3 regions of the Micromonospora sp. WMMD961 genome follow, and region 1 is predicted to be linked to each of the others. Evidence: riboswitches for the same ligand, from Rfam matches in the RefSeq annotation. Region 1 holds a riboswitch; each other region holds the start of a gene.

What was found. Region 1 has a riboswitch for cobalamin ahead of O7614_RS15080 (CbtB-domain containing protein). Riboswitches for the same ligand answer to the same signal wherever they lie in the genome.
Region 2: linked by a shared signal. The riboswitch ahead of O7614_RS20790 (acyl-CoA thioesterase) and the one ahead of O7614_RS15080 (CbtB-domain containing protein) in region 1 are both predicted to bind cobalamin.
Region 3: linked by a shared signal. The riboswitch ahead of O7614_RS22130 (hypothetical protein) and the one ahead of O7614_RS15080 (CbtB-domain containing protein) in region 1 are both predicted to bind cobalamin.

Annotation. Positions count from the first base shown of each region.
Region 1 is NZ_JARUBJ010000002.1:3,351,357-3,357,877, reverse strand. It holds gene O7614_RS15095 (ABC transporter substrate-binding protein) at 1-147, opposite strand, end outside; gene O7614_RS15090 (ABC transporter permease) at 188-1,195, opposite strand; gene O7614_RS15085 (hypothetical protein) at 1,688-1,822, opposite strand; cobalamin riboswitch at 2,091-2,243, shown strand; gene O7614_RS15080 (CbtB-domain containing protein) at 2,278-2,481, shown strand; gene O7614_RS15075 (CbtA family protein) at 2,472-3,245, shown strand; gene O7614_RS15070 (histidine phosphatase family protein) at 3,242-3,838, shown strand; gene O7614_RS32230 (helix-turn-helix transcriptional regulator) at 3,898-4,110, opposite strand; gene O7614_RS32225 (hypothetical protein) at 4,107-4,514, opposite strand; gene O7614_RS15060 (hypothetical protein) at 4,631-4,813, shown strand; gene O7614_RS15055 (GH92 family glycosyl hydrolase) at 4,931-6,521, opposite strand, start outside.
Region 2 is NZ_JARUBJ010000002.1:4,588,128-4,594,648, forward strand. It holds gene O7614_RS20775 (ATP-binding cassette domain-containing protein) at 1-590, shown strand, start outside; gene O7614_RS20780 (HD domain-containing protein) at 978-1,556, shown strand; gene O7614_RS20785 (zinc-dependent alcohol dehydrogenase family protein) at 1,787-2,773, opposite strand; gene O7614_RS20790 (acyl-CoA thioesterase) at 2,940-3,452, opposite strand; cobalamin riboswitch at 3,572-3,786, opposite strand; gene O7614_RS20795 (copper resistance protein CopC) at 3,915-6,017, shown strand; gene O7614_RS20800 (aldo/keto reductase) at 6,039-6,521, opposite strand, start outside.
Region 3 is NZ_JARUBJ010000002.1:4,902,990-4,909,510, forward strand. It holds gene O7614_RS22115 (hypothetical protein) at 61-1,494, shown strand; gene O7614_RS22120 (superoxide dismutase) at 1,983-2,243, opposite strand; gene O7614_RS22125 (superoxide dismutase) at 2,251-2,865, opposite strand; cobalamin riboswitch at 3,172-3,389, shown strand; gene O7614_RS22130 (hypothetical protein) at 3,367-3,729, shown strand; gene O7614_RS22135 (ABC transporter substrate-binding protein) at 3,623-4,522, opposite strand; gene O7614_RS22140 (MFS transporter) at 4,809-5,981, shown strand; gene O7614_RS22145 (hypothetical protein) at 5,978-6,521, shown strand, end outside.

The DNA.
Region 1 (6,521 bases):
CGCGTCCTTGGTCGCGCCGTCTCCGCCGTCCCGGACCTCGACGCCGCCGCAGGCGCTGAGCAGTGCGGTGGCCGCGACCGCGGCCAGGATGGCCTGTGCACGCAGGAGGGGCTTGCGCTCCGGTCGGCTGGTGGTGGTGTGTGCCATGGTGTGTGTCCTTCCTCGTTCGGACTCGTGGAATGGCATGTCAACCCCGCGATTCCAGCCGCCGGCGGCGGTACTGGTCGAAGTAGACGGCGGCCCAGATGATCAGGCCGACGATCACCTGCTGGTAGTGGATGCTGATGTCGAGCAGGACGGCCCCGTTGCGCACCAGGGCGATGAGGAAGGCACCGATGATCGTCCCGACGATCCGACCCTGGCCCCCGAAAAGGCTGGCTCCGCCGATGACCGCGGCGGCGATCACGTCGAGCTCCAGCGAGATCCCGTAGTTCGGCTGGCCGGAGTTGACGCGGGAGGCGGCGATCATGCCACCGAGCCCGACCAGCACGCCCGCCAGCACGTACACCCCGGTCAGGTGACGTCCCACCCGGATGCCGGAGCGGCGCGCGGCCTCCAGGTTGGAGCCCATCGCGTAGGTGTACTGACCGAAGCGGGTCTGCGAGAGCAGGAAGGCGACCCCGACGGCCACGAGGACGGTGATCACGACGGCGAACGGAACACCGATGATCTCTCCGTTGCCCAGCAGCTGGAACGACCGGGGCAGGCCGTAGACGCCGACCGCGCCGGTGATGATGAAGACGAGACCGCGGCCGACGGACATCGTGCCCAGCGTCGCGATGAACGGCGGTATCCGGGCCGCCGTCACCAGCAGCCCGTTCAACAGCCCGGCCAGTGCGCCGACGCCGATCGCGACCGCCGTCGCGGCCCAGAGGGAGAAGCCGAGGTCGCGGACGACCATCGCGCCCAGCACGCCGGCGAGCGCGGCCACCGACCCCACGGACAGGTCGATGCCCTTCGTGATGATGATCATCGTCTGCGCCGTGGCGATGATGGCGATCACCGCCGTCTGTGCCCCGATGTTGAAGAGGTTGTCCGCCGTCAGGAAGTAGGGGCTCGCGAAGGTCAACGCGACGAACAGGACGACCAACGCGGTGGCGGCGGTGAACTCGGAGACGGCGTGGGAGATCCGCTCCCGGAACCAGTCAGCGAGTTCGCCGCGCTGCGTGCCGGCGGATGCCTCGACGGTACTCATCGTCGGACCTGACCTCCCCAAGCGTGGGGCCAGCACTCGACGGAGGACCCGTCGTGGTGCCGAGCACCTATGAGCGACCGAGCCTCCCAAGAGAGGAGAGGGCCTGGCCTGAACCTGCCTCACCGTGACGATAGATCAGATGTTTTCCTTGATCAGCCGTTACCATGCCATGCGCCAATGCGCGTTGCCAAGGTCTTACAACCATGTTTTGTCATCGTTACCAGCGCCGCCCGACGCATAGGTCTGATCACAACGGCACAACTGCGGCCGAGTGGCACGGACCCGACCGCCCGACGTGCGACCGGCGGACAATCGGCCAGCGACGGTCCACACCGGATCGGCGAGTCCGGCCCCAACGACCATGCGCACCTCGCACCTTCCGGTGGATCAACGCGAGCATGTTATCGATAACATCCTATGCCCGGAGGCGGTCGCGGGCACGGCCGTCTCGCCGAGACCTGCCGACGGCACAGCCCGCGAGCCGCTGCCGGATCACGACGCCGTAAGCCGGTACTCCCGGCAGGCTGTCCGCCGCCAGATCGCCGCACGCTCGTCGTCGGCCAGTGGGTCCAGCAGATCGCCGAGGACCCGCACCCAGCGGGTGTACGAGGTGGCGAGCAGACACACCGCCAGTCCGAGCCGAACATCAGCCGGCCCGGCCCGAACACGTCGAGCGCGTGCTCGACGGCCGGCCGCAGGTCCGCCGCTGTCCAGGGGCCACCGCTCACCTCGGTCACCAGGCCGGAGAGCTTCGCCGTCGTGTTCGGCTCGGCGGCGAAACTCCGCAGCCACCCTCGCGGATGACCGCGTACACCTTCGCCGTGTCGGATCCGCCGGTACCGACGCCAACCCCTGTGCGTCGGCCGGTGGCGCGTCCGCGCCCGTGGCCGGGTTGACCGCCTGAGGCGGCGCCGATACCGTCGACCCACTATCTGCGGCGACGCGAGGGAAGCCGGTGTGATTCCGGCGCGGTCGCGCCACTGTGAGCGGTTCCCCCATGACGAGGGGCCGCGAGCCAGGACGCTCGGTCGTCCGCAGCCTTGCGATGGGGACGCGTCATCCCCGGGGAGGTCTGTGATCACATGTCCAGTTCCACGTCCAGCCGGCCGTTGGTGACCCCCGCTGGCACCACTCGTCTGTTGTGGACGGTGACGGCGACCGTCGTCGCGCTCGCCCTGCTGGCCTACCTCGTCGCCTTCGACCAGGGTGCGGTGTCGCGCAATGGCATGTACCTGCACGAGCTGATGCACGACGGCCGGCACCTGCTGGGTGTTCCGTGCCACTGAACGCCAGCACCGCTCCCCCGTTCGTCACCGTCCTCGTCCGCGGGCTGCTCGCCGGCCTGATCGCCGGGCTGCTCGCCGGGACGTTCGCCTATGTCGCGGGCGAACCGCACGTCGAGGCGGCCATCGCCATCGAGGAGGCGGCGTCGGCGCACACCGAGCCCGTCGCGGGCGCGCACGACCACGAGGACGCCCTGGTCAGCCGCAACGGGCAGCGCAGCGGCCTGTTCCTGGCCACCGGCCTGTTCGGTGCCGCGATGGGCGGTCTGCTGGCCACCGCGTACGTCCTGCTGTCACGCCGACGGCGCAGCTACGACGACGGACGGTCGGCCCTGTTGCTGGCCGGCGCGGCGCTGCTCGGCGCGGTGATCGTGCCGTTCCTCAAGTACCCGGCGAACCCGCCGGCGGTCGGCGACCCGGCCACCATCGACCAACGCACCGTCACCTACCTGCTGATGGTGGTGCTCGGTCTGGTCGCCGTGTGGGCGGGCTCGCTGGGTTACCGGTCGGTCGGCGCCCAGGCCCCGCTGTGGCAGCGCGCCGCCGCGGCCGTCGGCGGATTCCTGCTGGTCACCGTGGTGTCCTACGTGGTGCTTCCGTCGTTCCAGGAAGTTCCCGCCGATTTCCCCGCGACATTGCTGTGGGACTTCCGGCTGGCCTCCCTCGGCACCCAGGTGGTGCTCTGGACCGGGATCGGTCTGCTGTTCGGCGCCCTGATGCACCACGACCGGCGTCGTCGGACCGCCGCAGCACTTCCGAGCACGTGACCGCGACCAGCCTCCGGCTGGTCGCCCACGCGCACACCACCGCCCTGCGTCAGGCCCGCTTCGGCGGGCCTGACGACGGCCTGGACGAGGGCGGCCGGCGGGCCGCCCTCGCCCTGGCCCAGGATCGACCGGACCGACGTGGGCACCTCGGCGTGGACCGCGCCTGCCTGTCCAGTCCGGCGGCGGCGGCCACCCAGACCGCCGACGCGCTCGGGTTGCTGCCCACCATCGAGGCGGCGTTGGCGGACTGCGACTACGGCGACTGGACCGGGCGGTCGATCGAGGAGATCGCCGTCGAGCAACCGCAGGCGCTGCACGAATGGATGTCCGAACCGGAGTCCGCACCGCACGGCGGTCAATCCGTCGCCGCCCTGCGGGACCGCGTCGGTCGCTGGCTGGACCGGCAACGAGGCGCTCACCAGCGGATCACCGCAGTCGCCCACCCGCTGGTGATCCGGGTCGCGGTCGTGCACGCCCTGGACCTGCCCCTGGCGACGTACCGGCAGGTGGACGTGGAGCCGTTGGCGATCGTCCGGCTGACCGGCCGTGGGTCGCGCTGGCACCTCCGACTGGGCCCGCCCCGGGTGGCCTGAGCCATCGCCACACCGCTGTTCGGCGGGCTCTGTGTCACGGGCCGCGATGGTCGCCTGGGCTAGGGCATCTGCGTGTCGGTCGACTCGTCGACAAATATCTGTTCGATCGGCAGACCGAAGAGCCTGGCCAGACGGAACGCGACGGGCAGGCTCGGGTCGAACTTCCCGGTCTCGATCGCGTTGATCGACTGTCGTGAGACGCCAACGCGCTGAGCCAGGTCAGCTTGCGTCCACGCCTGTTCGGCTCGGAGGGCGGCGATCCGGTTCTTCATCGGTACCTGATCCAGCCGATGACGGACGTGACGACGTAGACGACCCCCAAGAGCAGAGGAAAGAGTGCGATGTTGAGGTCGTGGGTGATGAGCCTGGCGGCGTCGGCTGCGACATAGGCGAAGCCGACGACCCAGCCCACCCCGAGGGTGACCGCCAGCGAATCCTGCATGACCTTGCGCCAGAGATCATCAATTGCTCGGAGAAAGCTCGCGAAAGCGACGATCCAGGCGGCACCGACAAGAGCGTTGACTCCGACCAGGATCCAGCTCGCCATTGGCGACCTCTGCGCCTCCCGCAGCAATTCAGGGCCGAATCTGGCTGCGGCAAGGCTGACCACCCAGGCCAGCGTCCACAGCGCCAGCCGGACAGCAGCCCGGTTGGAGTCCCGATATTTCGTGGTCACGTCGCAGGCTTCCACGGCCCTCCCTCTGCGTTGTCGCGTCAAGCACGCTTGACCTTAGCCGCCGGAGTCAAGCATGCTTGACTCCGGCGGCGTTCCCACGATTCACGGAGGCAGCGATGGCCCGTTACAAGGCGCAGAACAGGATCATCAAGGCTGTGCTCACCGCCAAGGATGAAGACAGGATCGCCGAGGAGATGATTCAGCCCGTCCTGGACGAGGGCACGGAGAACGGCTGGACTCTTCACTCGTTCCAGGCGACGCCCGCAGGACTCGTGTTCATCTGGGAGCTGCCCGACTGACCCCGAGGAGCGCCGTGGCCGTACGGCATCGAGACGCGGACTGTCCCAGCGAACCCGTGAGGTCGAATGGCGTAGGGCGGGCCGTGAGCACGGCCCGCCCTACGCGTCGAATCCGTTCTAGCCGGTGACCGTGAACGGTCGGGACACCTTCGTCGCCGACGTCGCACCGGTCAGCGTGACGCTCGTCGGCCCGGCCTTGGCCGATCCGGGCACGCTCACCGTCGTACCGGAGATGACACCGTCACCGTTCGCGCGCACGGTGCTGAGCGCGACACCGTTGCCGAAGGCGATCGTGACCACCTCGTTCGGCACGAACCCGGAGCCGTCGACAGTGATCGCCGTTGCGCGCGGCCCCGAGGCCGTCAACAGCGCCACCCTCGGCTGGTAGGTCCGCGTCAGTTCCTGCTCGGTCACCTGGACGGTGGCCGTGGCCGGCGTACGGGAGGACGCGCCGGTCGCGGTGACCGCGTACCGGCCGGGCTGCGCGTCGTCGGACGTCGGAACCGAAACTCGGACCGTTCCCTTCGCGGAGGCCGTGATCTTCGTGGTCCGGGCCGGGTCGGTGCCGACGCTGACGGTCACCTGCTCGCCGGCGGCGAACCCGCTGCCGTCGACGGTGATCGCACCGCCGGTGGTGACGCTGCCCGCCGCGGAGAGCGCGATCGCCGGCTGCGATCCACCCCTCCCCACGGTCACGGTGAACGCCTCGGTGCTGCTGGACTGCGTGTCCCAGGCGGTGACGTGCACCGTGTAGGCGCCCTCCCGGGTATAGGTGTGCTGCCCGCTCATCGCACCGGACCCGTCGATGGTGACGTCGTCCGGAGCCGTGCCGTCACCCCACTGGACCCGGGCGCGGTAACCCGTCGTACCGGGAACCCCGCCGTTCACCGAACCGAGGTTCGCCGCCAGGGCCTGTCCAGCCTTCGCCGTCTGGTCCTTCGGTGCGTCGGTGGTCAGCGCGGGGGCCGGGGTGCCGTCGTTGGCGACGGCGAACACGTGGATCCGGCCCGCCGAGCGGGGGTCGCCGGTCTGCGTCGGCAGGGTCACCGACACCAGCGTCTTGCCCGCCGGGATCTGGTACGGCGCGGTGGCGAACAGGAACGGCTGGGCGCCGTCCCGGCTGGTGCCGTGCAGTCGGTACGCCGTCCTGGCGACGATGATGTTGCCGTAGGACGGGGTGCCGTTGGCGTCGCCGCCCAGCGTCCAGTCGCTGAACTGGATCGGGATGCTGGCCGTGCTGCCGTCGCTGAACGTCGCGGTGCCGGTGGTGCTCTGGTTGCCCTGCGTTCCGGCGCCGATGAACGAGATGGTGCGGGCGTCGGCCGGTAGGTCGAGCACGACAGTCGCGCCGTTGCCGGTGGCGTTGTCCGGCTGCCCGGGCGGGATCACCGGCAGGGTGAACTGCAGTGCCGTTCCGGGCACCTGCTGCCGCTGGCCCTGGACCGCGCCGCCCGCCGTCAGGGCGGCCCGCGAGTACGCCCACGACTTGGCGTCGCAGTCCGCCGCGAGGACCCCCTCGTCACCGACGCAGACGGTGTCGAAGGCGGCGGTGAGGCCGGACGTCGGGGCGTACGCCACCTCGACGCCGACCGTCGCGGAACTCTGACTCTCGCCGTCGGTCACCGTGACGTTGGCCTGGTGGTAGCCGGGCGTGGCGTAGGTGTGCGATCCACCGACGCGGTAGACGGCCCGCGAGCTGAGCGTCAGG
Region 2 (6,521 bases), 1.2 Mb from region 1:
GGGCCGAGACGGTCGGACTTCGCGGCCCGTCCGGCTGCGGCAAGTCGACACTGGTCCGGGTCCTGGCCCTGCTGCACCGCCCGGACCACGGCCAGGTCAGCATCGACGGCACGCCGGTCCACGGAGTGCGCTACGCCGTGCCGGTCGACCTGCGGACCCGCGTCGCCGTCCTCTTCCAGAGCCCGCGCGCCGCCGCCGATCCCCGGCTGAGCCTCGACGACCTGATGGCCGAACCGCTCCGCGCCGTCCGAACGCCCGAGTCGACGGTCCGGGAGCGGGTGGCCGAACTCGCCGACCTCGTCGGCCTCACCGCCGACCTGCGCGGCCGACGCCCACACGCGGTGTCCGACGGGCAACTACAACGGGCCTGCCTCGCCCGCGCCCTCGTACACCGGCCGGACTACCTGCTCTGTGACGAGGCCACGGCGATGCTGGACGCCTCGACCCAGGCGCACGTCGCCGCCGTCATCCGCGACTACCAGCGCACCCAGCGGGCCGGCGTCCTGGTCATCAGCCACGACCAGACGCTGATGGACCGCTGGTGCGACCGGATCGTCGACCTCGCTGGTGCAGCGAGGGCACACGCCTGACCCTCGGTGCGGTGCGGTACGTTGCGAATGCCGGGGCAGCGGGCGATCGGCGTCAGCTGTCATCGCGGCCGCTCAGGCGCGACAGTTCAACCGACGTCGGCGGAAACCCGCCGAGCGCGGGAGTCTGGACGGCCAGCGAGGATGCCGGCGAGGATCTCCGCGCCGTCGACGACCCTCGGGCCGGGGCGGTCGAAGTAGGCGGCCGACAGGTGTCCATGCTTGTGTTGGCGGACCTGTTCGTCCCAGACCTCCTGGTCGTAGTCCGGGTCCGGTGGGATCCACTTATGGGAGCCGTCGCTGTAGTGGAACTTCTCGTCGCCGGGCCGCAGGAACCTCTATCGTCTACAGCCTGCGGGCGGACGGACTCACCGGCACAGGGACGGGCAGATGACCGACGACCACGACGCCGCCGGAGCGATGAACTTCATCTTCGAAGCCGGCGTCCTCAAACGCGCCGCCCGCACCGGCTGGTGGTTCGCTGGCGTCAAGCAACCCGAGTCCATCGCCGAGCACTCCTTCCGAACGGCGCTCATCGGAATGATGCTCGCCGCCATGGAGGGCGCCGACCCAGCCCGAGTGTCGATGCTCTGCGTCCTGCACGACACCCAGGAAACCCGAATCACCGACATCCCACACATCGCCAAGCGCTATCTCACCGCCGTACCCAACACCGCCGTCACCGCCGACCAGGTCGCCGCCTGCCCACCGGCCGTCGCCGACGTCATCACCGCCGCAGTCGTCGAATACGAAGCCGGCGAGACACTAGAAGCTGTCGTCGCTCGTGACGCTGACAAGCTGGAATGCCTCGTCCAAGCCGTCGAGTACCGCCACCAAGGCGTCGACAACGTGCAGCGCTGGATCGACAGCTCACGAGCCGCCCTGAAGACCGCCAGCGCCCACCGCCTTGCCGACGCCGCCCTCAGCGGACAACCCCTGGCCTGGCTCACTCCCACGGCACAGGAGTAAGTGTTCAAGACGTGGCGTTGTATTGATCTCGGTGGGCGGCGAAGGCGATCAAAGCGGGCATCACACCTCTCAACCTGGGACGCAGGCAGTCAACGTTGGTCAACCTCTGTCGCTGCCGATCCACCTTCGACGGCCTGACGACGGCATGATCTTGGTGGCCCAGCACAACTAGCTCCGTCGATCGGCTCCTCGCAGAGCTAGACTCCTTCGTCCCGAACGAACAGCTCTGCTCAACCGGCGACGTCCACGACGACCTTGCCCTCGGCGGTGCCGTCGGCGACCAGCCGGTGGGCGTCCATGACCGTGTCGAGCGTGAACGTGCGTGGATCCAGTCGCGGGCGCAGGGCACCGGCGTCGGCCAGCGTCGCGATCTCGCGCAGGATGTCGCCGTGGTGTTCGCGGCCCCGTCCGGTGAGCATCGGCAGCAAAGTGAACACGCCGGAGTAGGTCGCGCCACGAAACGACAGCGGGGCGAGCGAGTGCGACCCCCAACCCAACGCGCTGACGACGTGCCCGTGATAGGTGCGTACCGCCGCGAACGACGCGTCGAGCGTCGCGCCACCGACGTTGTCGACGACGACGTCGAACCCCTCGCCGCCGGTGTGCCTCTCGACGTACTCCTCCACCGTGGTCGAGGTGTAGTCGATCGGCACGGCGCCCAGGCTCTCGATCACCCGCATGCTCGCCGGCCCGCCCGTGGCGTACGCCTCGGCGCCGCGCGCCTGGGCAAGCTGCACGCCCACGTATCCGACCCCGCCGGCACCGCCGTGCACCAGCACCTTCTGCCCGGCGCGGACCCCCGCCCGGTCGACCAGCCCCTCCCAGGAGGTAACCGCCGCCAGTGGCAACGCGGCGGCCTCCCGCATCGACAGACTGCTCGGTTTGCGGGCCAGCAGCCGGGCGTCCACGGCGGCGTACTCGGCCAGCGAGCCCTGCAAGTCGCCCACTCCCCCGCACAGCCCGTACACCTCGTCTCCCGGCGCGAACCCGGCCACCTCCGCGCCGACCGCAGCGACGACGCCGGCCAGGTCCAGTCCGAGCACCGCGGGCGGCTGGACCCGCGCGTGCGCGGCCTTTCCTGCCTGGATCTTCGTGTCGAGTGGGTTGACCCCGCTGGCGATGATCCGCACCAGCACCTGCCCCGCCCCGGGAGCGGGCTGATCGACGTCCTCCACCGTCAGTGGACTGTCGAACTCCCGCAGCACCGCAGCGCGCATGACGGTTCACACCCTCCGTGATCGATACATCACCTGGACGCTATCCAATTGGGTTGCCGGCCGGGCGACATCCGAGTTGTCCTGCGTCCGCATCCGGCGTGCCCGGCCGGACGACGATCGCGGCGAGCTACCCGAGGAAGGTCGCAACGGGCGGTCCGAGAACCTCTCAGCCGTCCTCGGCGCCGTCGAGCAGCGCCCGCCGCAAGGCCAACCGGTGCTCCCGACGGATCTCCGCCTCGCGGTAGCGCCTCCGGTCCCCGTCGGTCTCGGGTAGCAGCGGCGGCACCGTCCTCGGCTGGCCGTCGTCGTCGATGGCGACCATGACCAGGTGGGCGGTGGCCACGTCGGTGGGCGGCACGGCCCGGTCCCAGCGGTCGGCGGTGACCTTGACCGCGACCTCCATCGAGCTGCGTCCGGCCCAGGTGATGCGGGCGTCGACGTGCACGACGTCACCGACCCGCACCGCGCGCAGGAACGCGGTCTCGTCGATCGCGGCGGTGACCGCCGGCCCGTCGGAGTGCCGGGCGGCGACCACCCCGGCCACCGAGTCGATGAGGTTGAGGATCCGGCCGCCGTGCACCGTACCCATCAGGTTGGTGTGGTGCTGGTCCATGATCTGCGACAGGGTCAGGTGCGACGCCGACGGCGCTCGGCCGGCGATCGTGGCGGTGTCGTGCACAGCGGTAGTCCGTCCCTCGGGAAACCACACCACCGGAACGCGGAAACACTGACGAGCACGCGCCGACGGACGGCACGTCACCCGCTGAGCCCACCCGCGAGGCCGACGGCGGCGCACACGGTCGTGTACGCAGCGCAGGCAGGTCTTCGGACTCGCGGGCCTGACCGGTCGCGCCGGTCTCCTACCGGCCGTCGCTTCCCAGGCCGACGGCCCAGTGCTGATGACGGCGTTCGTTCCCACTCACCGCTGCGGGGCAGTCCCGGACTTCCACCGGGTTCCCTCTTACGACGCCCCGCCGGTCACGACGGGACGAACCAGCGCCGCCCGCAGCATAGCTGGCCAGGGAAGTCGTGGCACCGGGGGCACAGCGCGGGGATACCAGCGCGGCGTCGTCAGCTTTTGCCATGTGAGGAAAAGATCGCCAGCTCTTGAAAAAAGCCTCACTCGGGTCAGGATATTCAGATGCGTCGTCTCCCTCAGACTCCGGGGCGGGTGCTCTCGGGTGTCCTCGCGCTCCTCCTCGCCTCGGCGGTCGCTCTCCTCGCGTCCGCCCAACCCGCCGCGGCTCACGGGACTCTCGCCATGTCCACGCCGGCGGGTGGGGCCACGGTGAGCGAGCCGTTGACGGCGGTGCAGCTCTTCTTCACGGAGAAGACCGCGCCCAACGCGTTCTTCACCGTCACCGCCCCGGGCGGCATCCGGGTCGACAACAGCTGGTCGTACGGGGAGCCGAAGCCGCTGGACAAGCCGGTACGGGAGTACTTCCTGGTCAACGGGCAGTTCGAGCCACGTGAGTACACGACCGGGTTCCCGTCGACGGTGGCCGTCAGCCACCTGCCGGCCAAGGGCCAGTACTCGGTGAGCTACCTGTCGGTCGCCTCGGACGGCGACACCGTGCGGGGCACGCTGACCTTCCGCTACAACGGGCCGGTGACGGCGGCGCCCAAGGGGTGGAGCCCGCCGACGACCCAGCCGGACCCGGCGCTGGTGGCCGCCACCGAGCAGCACGGGTCGTCCGGGCAGGCGTCGGCGGTGCCGACAACCTCGGCGCAGCCGGTGACCCAGCCGTCCGGGGCTGCGGTGGCCCCGCCGACCGGGCCGGCCGAGGAGCGCGATTCGGGAGCACTGGCCTGGGCCGGCTGGGCGGCGGCGATCGCGGCGCTCGTGGCGGCGGCCGGATTCGTCGTCTGGCGTCGCCGGACGGCGTCCACCGGCAAACCCACCGGCCGGGGCCGTACCGCACCGGGGACCTCAGGTCGACGCGGCGGCGGTGCGCGTACCACGAACAGGCCCGCCGGCAAGACCGGCGGGGGCAGGACCATCGCCGCGAAGACGGCCGCTGCCAAGACCTCCGCGGGCAAGGCCGGCGCGGCGAGCGGCGTCGGTGCGCAGCCCACGGGCGGTAAGCGGCGACCGGCCGCCGTGCCGGCGGCGCGTACCGGCAACGCGGTCGTCACGGCCCGCACGGGCGTCGCGGTCGACCCGACGCCCACCGACCAGGAACCGAAGGCCCTGGCCACCGCCGACCAGGAGACGAAGGCCCTCACCGCCACCGACGACGGGTCGACTGTCGACCGCGGGGCACGGCCCGACACGGACCTCGCCGCCGTGACACCCGGGTCCCGGCTGAGCAACGGCCACCTGGCGCTGCTCGTCGGCGGCCTGGTGGTAGCCCTGCTGGCCGGGTTCGGGCTGGCTCGCATCGGCACCGGCGACCAGAGCCCGGCGAACACCGCCCGCCAGCCGGCGGGCGCTCCGCCCGCCTCCGGGCAGGGCGTGTCCGCGACCGACGGGCACCAGCACCCGGCGGGCACCGGCCCGCACACGCACCGAGGTGACGGCGCGGCGGGCGAGACGCTGGCGACCGGAACGACGGTCAGCGCCGGCGGGTACACCCTGCAACCGCTGGAGCGGTCCCAACCCGCCGGGGTACGCGCCGACTACCGCTTCCGGATCGTCGGGACCGACCGGCAGCCGGCGACCCGCTTCACGGTCGTCCACGACAAGCCGTTGCACATGATCGTGGTCGGCCGCGACCTGAGCGGCTACCAGCACCTGCACCCGACGATGGCCCCCGATGGCACCTGGAGCGTCCCCCTGACGCTGGCCCAACCCGGCGGCTACCGCGTCTACGCCGACTTCTCCGTCACCGCGACCAACGGTGCGCAACTGCCTCTCGTGCTGGGCGTCGACCACACCGTGCCCGGGGCGCACACCCCCGCCGCTCTGCCGCCCACGCAGGCACAGGCGACCGCAGGGGCGTACGCGGTGTCGATGAACGGCACCCCGTCGGTGGGGGTGACGGTGCCGATGCAGTTCCAGGTCCAGCGCGCCGACTCAGCGACGCCCCCGCAGTTGGAGCGCTACCTGGGCGCGTACGGGCACCTGGTCGTGGTCCGCGAGGGCGACCTCGGCTACGTGCACGTCCACCCCGAGCAGGAGCTGGTCGACGGAACTGTCCAGTTCTGGCTGACCGCGCCCAGCTCGGGCCGGTACCGGGCCTTCTTCGACTTCCAGGTGGACGGGAAGGTGCACACCGCCGAGTACACGATCAACGTGCCCTGAGCCCGGAGCTTTCTCCCTGCTTCACTTCTCGCTGTCGAGGAGGGACATCATCGCGGTCCCGTACCGCTGACCGGAGGCCGCGCCGGCCGGTACGGCGCGCTCGATCTCGTCCAACGCGTCCCGGTCCAGCACCAGGTCGACCGCGGCCAGCGACTCGGCAAGCCGGTCGCGCCGCCGCGCCCCGACCAACGGAACGATCTGCTCGCCCTGCGCCGCCACCCAGGCGATCGCGACCTGACTGGTGGTCGCCCCCAACCGCTGCGCGACCTGGCCGAGCGCGTCCACGAGTCGCAGGTTCGCGGCCAGGTGCTCGCCCTGGAACCGGGGGCTGTTCGCCCGGAAGTCCGTGCCGGTCAGCTCACGCTCGGCCGACCAGTGCCCGCTCAGCAGGCCTCGGGACAGCACCCCGTAGGCGGTCAACCCGATGCCCAGCTCGTGCAGCGTCGGCAGGATCGTGGCCTCGGGGCCCCGGGACAGCAGCGAGTACTCGATCTGCACGTCACT
Region 3 (6,521 bases), 1.6 Mb from region 1:
CCGGCTCCGTTGCCGGGCTCCGGGTCGAGGCAGTCGTGCCCCGTACCCCAAGGAGACCCGATGTCCTCGCGCCCTTCCTCCGGCAGCCGCCGGAGACGACTCGCGACAGTTCCCGCCGCCGCCCTGATCACCACCGTCGTCGCGGTCACGGTCGGTGCCGCACCGGCCGCCGCGACCTCGACGGCGGCGCAGATCGCCACCGCCAGGACCAACGGCGTCGCCTACCTGCGCACCCTGCAGGCCGCCGACGGCAGCTACGCCAGCGGCGGGTTGTCGAACGAGTGGGCGTTCAGCGCGTTCGCCCCGGCCGGCGTCGCGGCCGTGGACGTCTACCCCAGCGGTGACACGACCAAGAACGCCCGCACCGTCTATCGCAACCAGCTATCGGCCGCGTCCTGGCCGAGCACCACGCCCGTGGTCACCGACTACGAGCGTGGGGTGCTCAACGCCTACGCCGCCGGCATCGACCCCGCTCGCGTCTCCCCCGCCCGCAACCTGATCGCCGACACCATCGCCTACTGGCAGACCGGCTCGGCCGGCTACTACGGCCCGCCGGCCAACGTCAACGGAACCATCTTCGCCACCCTCGCCCTGGCCGGAGCGAAGACCCAGACCGGCGCCGCCCGCGTACCGCAGGCGCTGCTCAACCTGTCGGTCACCCGGATCCGCAACAACCAGCACAACGACGGCGGTTGGACGTTCACCCAGGCCGAAGGCAACCCCACCCAACTCGCCTCGGCCAGCGACATCGACATGACCGGCGCGGCCATGGCCGCCCTCTGCGCCGCCGGGGTGCCGAACACCGACACCGACATCGTCCAGGCGAAGAACTTCCTCAAGAGCAAGCTCGTCAACGCCTCGGGCGCCTTCACCTCCATGTTCGGCGTCAACACCGACTCCAACGCCTGGGCCGTCTCCGGGCTCAACGCCTGCGGCATCCCGAGCCAGGGCACCGATTTCACCACCACCGCCGGCAAGACCCCGATCGACTTCCTCCGGGCCCAGCAGCTGACCGGCGGCGGGTTCAAGTACCTGCCCACCAACACCACCCCCTCGGCGTACGCCTCCATCGACGCGGTGCGGGCCCTGGCCGGCGCCGGCTACACCGCCGCTCCCCCGACGCCGGTCACCGCCGGCGCGCCCACCTGGGTCGCGGCGAGCGGATTCACCGCCGGCACCGCCACCCGGCTCGCCGTCATCATCGACAACGGCAGCGGCAGCATCAAGCCGTGCGCGGTCACCCTGACGCCGACCGCCGCCACCACCACCCTCGGCGCAGTACTGGACGCCGCCGTCGGCGCGGCCACCCCGAGCGGCTGCGTCACGGCCCTCAACCCGACCAGCGGCACCGGCACCATCACCGCTGTCAACGGCCTGGCCAACAGCGGCTCCTCGACCTGGAAGGTCGCCCGCGACGGCGGCTCCCCGGTCACCGCGACCCGCGGCACGACCGTGACCGTCGGCGACACGATCTACCTGCGCTACGGCGCCTGAGCGCCGGGTAGCGCGATGGTCAGCGGCGGCCCGGCCGTCGCTGACCATCCGCCGGTCGAACCGTCCGCCGCCGCTCAGGTGAGGATGACGAGGTGAACCGCGAACGGTGCGCCGGACAGACCACGACCTGAACATCGGGTTGATCAACTAACCAGGTCGTCACTCTGGTGAGGACAGCGACGGCCTGCGTCCGGGCCCGGTAGCCCGAGGCTTGCGCACGCCGCGAGCAGGCCCTCCAGGCGGGCTACTCGACGTCGGGTGTCCTTCAACTGCTGGCGAAGCTGATGCGCTTGGGCCTCACTGGCACCGAGTTGCCGACGGGCGGCGTCGAGCCGCTCGAAGTCGGCCGCTGTCAGCACGATCATCGGCTGCCCGTCCACAGTCCCGACACGGTGTTCGATCTTTCGGCGCATCGGGACCCTCTGGCTGGGCGGTGGGCGTTGCGGCTGCCCGCTGGGTTCCGCCCGTGGGCGGAACCCAGCGGATCATCATGCTGGCGGGGACTGGGCAGTCTCGGCCAGGAGCAGGGACAGCTCCCGGACCAGGTCGTCCATCGACTGGCCGCTCTGCGCCTTCACCAGGCCCAGAGCGAGATCGGCCAGCAGGTAAAAGCCGAGAGTGCGGGCCTGCTCGGAGCTGAACGCCGACATCAGTTCCTCCGCGCCGGCGAGATCACCGCGATGCTTGGCGGCGATGACCCCGGCGGCGCGTTGGACGATCTCGGCCGCCTCGGGGGTGTACCCGCTCACGCCCGGGTCAGATCTTCGGGGTGGCGGCGCGGGCGGCGTCGAAGCGGGAGATCACGTCGGTCCAGTTGACCAGGTTCCACAGCCGGTCCACGTAGTCCGGGCGGACGTTGCGGTACTGCAGGTAGTAGGCGTGCTCCCAGGCGTCGAACACCAGGATCGGGGTGGAGCCCTGTCCGACATTGCCGTGGTGGTCGTAGACCTGCTCCACGATCAGCCGCTGGCTGAGCGGCTCCCAGGCCAGCACACCCCAACCCGAACCCTGCACACCCTTGGTCGCCGCGGACAACTGACCGGCGAACCCGTCGAACGAGCCGAAGTGCTCGTCGATCGCCGCCGCCAACTCACCGTCGGGACGATCGCCGCCGTCGGGGGACAGGTTGTTCCAGAAGATCGAGTGCAGTACGTGCCCGGACAGGTTGAACGCGAACGTCTTCTCCAACCCGACCAGCGTCGCGTAGTCGCCCTTGTCGCGGGCCTCGGCGAGCCGGTCGAGCCCGTCGTTGGCGCCCTTGACGTACGCGGCGTGGTGCTTGTCGTGGTGCAGCTCCAGGATCTCGCCGGACATGGCGGGTTCGAGTGCGCCGTAGTCGTAGGGCAGGTCGGGCAGGTTGTACACGGCCATGAATACTTCCTCTCAGTGCTGCCTTAGTTTGGCTGTTGCCATTATCTTGCAACAAGGGTCTGGATGTCGTCGGGGGACGTGACTTGATCGGCCCGCGCACGTCGAGCACGTCGGCGCGGACGCTGGCGTCGGCGTGCTGGCCACTCGGACTCGGCCTAAAACAGGGGTTCGGAGGAACACCCAGACGATCTCGCCCAGCTCGGCGACCTGGGTTGGCGCGCCGTCGCTGCCGAGGAGCCCCGAAACCGGTCGAGTCGTGTCGAGGGTCTGATAAGCCTGCGGCACCGAGGATCAGCTCACGGCCGTACGATGGTCGGCAGTGCTGGTTCGCCGCACCGTCTCGGTGCGACGTCGTGAGAGGGCACCCAGTGCGACACCGCGACTGCCCCGCAGCGGTGAGTGGGCACGACCGCCGTAATACGCACTGGACGCGTGAGCGTCTGGGAAGCGACGGCCAGTAGGAGATCGGTTCGCCCCGGTCACGCCCGCGCGTCCGAAGACCTGCCCGCACCACGTGCGCCGCCGTCGGCCCCCCGGGAGGGTCAGGGCGAGGCGTTCCGGCTCGCCGCCAGCGGAGTCGCCGACGCTACCCAGATCCACACCCACCTGTGCTACTCCGAGTTCGGCGAGGTGCTGCCCGCCTCGTCGCTGGCGCCGCCGAGGTCCGAAGCACGCTCACCTGAGCGCAGGGTGGGGCGGCGCGGCACGCCGCCGCCCCACCCTGGCGTGCGACGATGCCCGCGTCGGCCAGGCGGCGTCAACCTACGCCGGCGGAAACCTGACGAGCGCGGGAATCCGGGCGGCCGGCGAGGATGGCGGCGAGGATCTCCGCACCGTCGACGACCCTCGGGCCGGGGCGGTTGAAGTAGGCGGGCCCGTCGACCACCCACACCTGGCCCCGACGAACCGCAGGCAGGTCGACCCAGCCGGGTTGCCCGGCTGCCACGGACAGCTCGTCGATGGTCCGTTCGGGCGTGAACCCACACGGCCCGAACACCACCACGTCCGGAGCCAGGTCGGCGACCACCGACCACTGATGTGGGGTGCTGTGCGCCCCCGGGCCGAGCAGCAAAGGCCGTCCACCCCCGAGGGTGATCTGCTCCGGCACCCAGTGCCCGCCCGGCATCAACGGGTCGAGCCACTCGACGAACAGCACCGTAGGCGCGCCGGGCAGCGCGCCGGGCAGCGCGCCGAGACGACGCTCGGCGTCCGCCCGGATCTCCGCCGCCCTGCCGGTCGTGCCGGTCAGGGCGGCTACGGCGCCGACCGTGTCCAGTATCCCGCCGATGGTCCTCGCCTCCAGCGACACCACCCTGGTGTCGAGGTCGATCAACCGAACCGCGTCATTCACCCGGGCATAGGAGACCGCGCACACGTCGCACAGGTCCTGGGTCAGGATCAGATCCGGCTTCAGGTCCTCCAGCGTCGTCACGTCGAGCTGGTACAACGACGATCCTCGGTGCGCGTCGCCGGCGATCGCCGCTGAGATCTCCCGGCTCGTCAACGCCTCGGGCAGAGACGTTCCGGTCACCACCGGAACACCGGCCAGGTCCCCCGGCGGCCAGTCACACTCGTGCGTGCGGCCGACCAGATACCCGGTCAGGCCGAGCATGGCCACGATGTCCGTGGCCGCCGGCAGCAGTGAGACGATCCGCACACCCGCCTGCCTACCAGGCACGACCAAGCCGCGTCCACTCCGACAGCGCGTGGCACCCCCTGCATCTGACGAACGACCCTGCGGCAGCTCCCGTGATCGCGCCACGACCCAACGGGCGACAGTCGACGTACGGGCCGCCGGGTCGTCGACGGGGGCGACGTCGGCCAGACTCTCGTGTATCCCGAGCAGGCACTGGTCGACACTTCTTGCGGCTACGGGAACTGGCGTCTGCCGTCGCCCGACTGATACTCGACGGACGTGGTGTCAGACCGGAACGGGGCGTGTGATGACGGCTGAGCGGTGGTGGGCTCCGACGGGTGTGGCGACGGCGGCGATGGCCACGTCGATGACGGCGCTGTACGCCACATCGGCGTTGGCCCCGTTCCTGGTTGCCGACCTGGGTCTGTCCCGAACGGCGGTGGGTGCCGTGGTGACGGTGTCCTTCGCGGTCGCGGCGGTGGTGTCTCTCATCGCCGGGCACCTGATCGACCTGGGTGGAGCGCGGCGGGGACTTCTGGCGATGTGCGTGGCCGTGCTGGTGGCCCTGCTCGGCGCGTCCGCGGCGCCCGGTTACGGGTGGCTTCTGGTGGCGGTGGCGGTGGCGGGCGTGGGGCAGGCACTGGCCAATCCGGCGACGAATGTGTTGGTCTCCGGCGCGGTTCCGCCGCAGCGTCGGGGTAGCGCCATCGGGGTGAAGCAGGCGGGGGTGCAGTTGGCGGCGTTCACGTGCGGGCTCGTACTGCCGGCGGTGGCTGCTCTGGCCGACTGGCGGGTGGCGTTGCGGGTGTCGGCGTTGGTCCCGCTGGCGACGGTGATCGCGGTGTGGTGGTCGGTTCCGACTGTCGCGCGCCGGGTAGCGGCCGGCTCATGGTGGCGGCTGTCGGCACCGACCGGTTGGTTGGCCTGGTTGGTGGCGTTCTCGCTGTTGCTGGGCACCGGGCTGGCGGCGGTGAACACCTACCTTCCGCTCTACGCGACCCAGCGGCTGGGCCTGGGCACGGGTACGGGCGGAGCTCTGCTCGCCGCGTTCGGCGTGACGGGTCTGCTGGCCCGCGTGTGGTGGGGCCGCTGGGCTGACCGGACTGCGGAGGTGACCGTTGCCCTGGCAGGGCTGGCTGCGGCGGCAGTCGTCGGGATCCTGCTGGTGCTCTCGGCGGATCATGTCTGGGCCGGTCTGGTCTGGATCGGCGCGGTGGTGGTCGGCGGATCGGCGACGGCGGCGAACGCGCTGTCGATGCTGATGGTGCTGCGTCGAGGCAAGGCCCTGGGGCAGGCGTCAGGGCTGGTGTCGGTGGGTTTCTTCGGCGGCTTCGTCGTCGGGCCGACCGCCGTCGGTTGGTGCGCCGACGCCGGCGGGTGGGGGGCGGCGTGGCTGGTGGTCGCGGCGGTGTTCGCCGGCACGGCGTTGCTCGCGATGCGGGTGCGCTCCGCCAGCGCCCAGCCGAAGGTCGCGGCGTGAACGACGGTGACCTGCGCGCCGCGTTGGATGCGTTGCTGGGGCGGGTGACGGTCGTCGCCGCGCAGGTGGGCGACCGGTTTCCGCTGTACGCGGATCCGGACTCCGGTGACTGGGTGTCGACACGTCGCGGGTCGTGGACAGGTGGTTTCTGGGCCGGGTGGTGGTGGCTCAGGGCCGCCGTGACCGGGCTGCCCGCGGACCGGAACACCGCTCGGCGTTGGACGCTTCGACTCGCCCCCCGGGCGGGTGATGACACGGTGACCCGGGGGATGACGTTCTGGTACGGCGCGGGCCAGGGCCACCGGCTGTGCGGGGACGTGCTCGCCGGGCGGGTCGCCCGCGACGGGGCCGCCGCGCTGGCCGACAGCTTCGACCCTGGACTGGGGTTGGTGCCGGTGGGTGGTGCGTTCGGTGCGGGTCCGACCCCCCGGGCGGGCGTGGACGCGTTGGCGGGGACCGTGTCGCTGCTCGCGATGGCCGCTGACGCGGGCGCACACGACCTGGACAGCCTGGCCCGAACCCATGTCGAACGGCACGTCG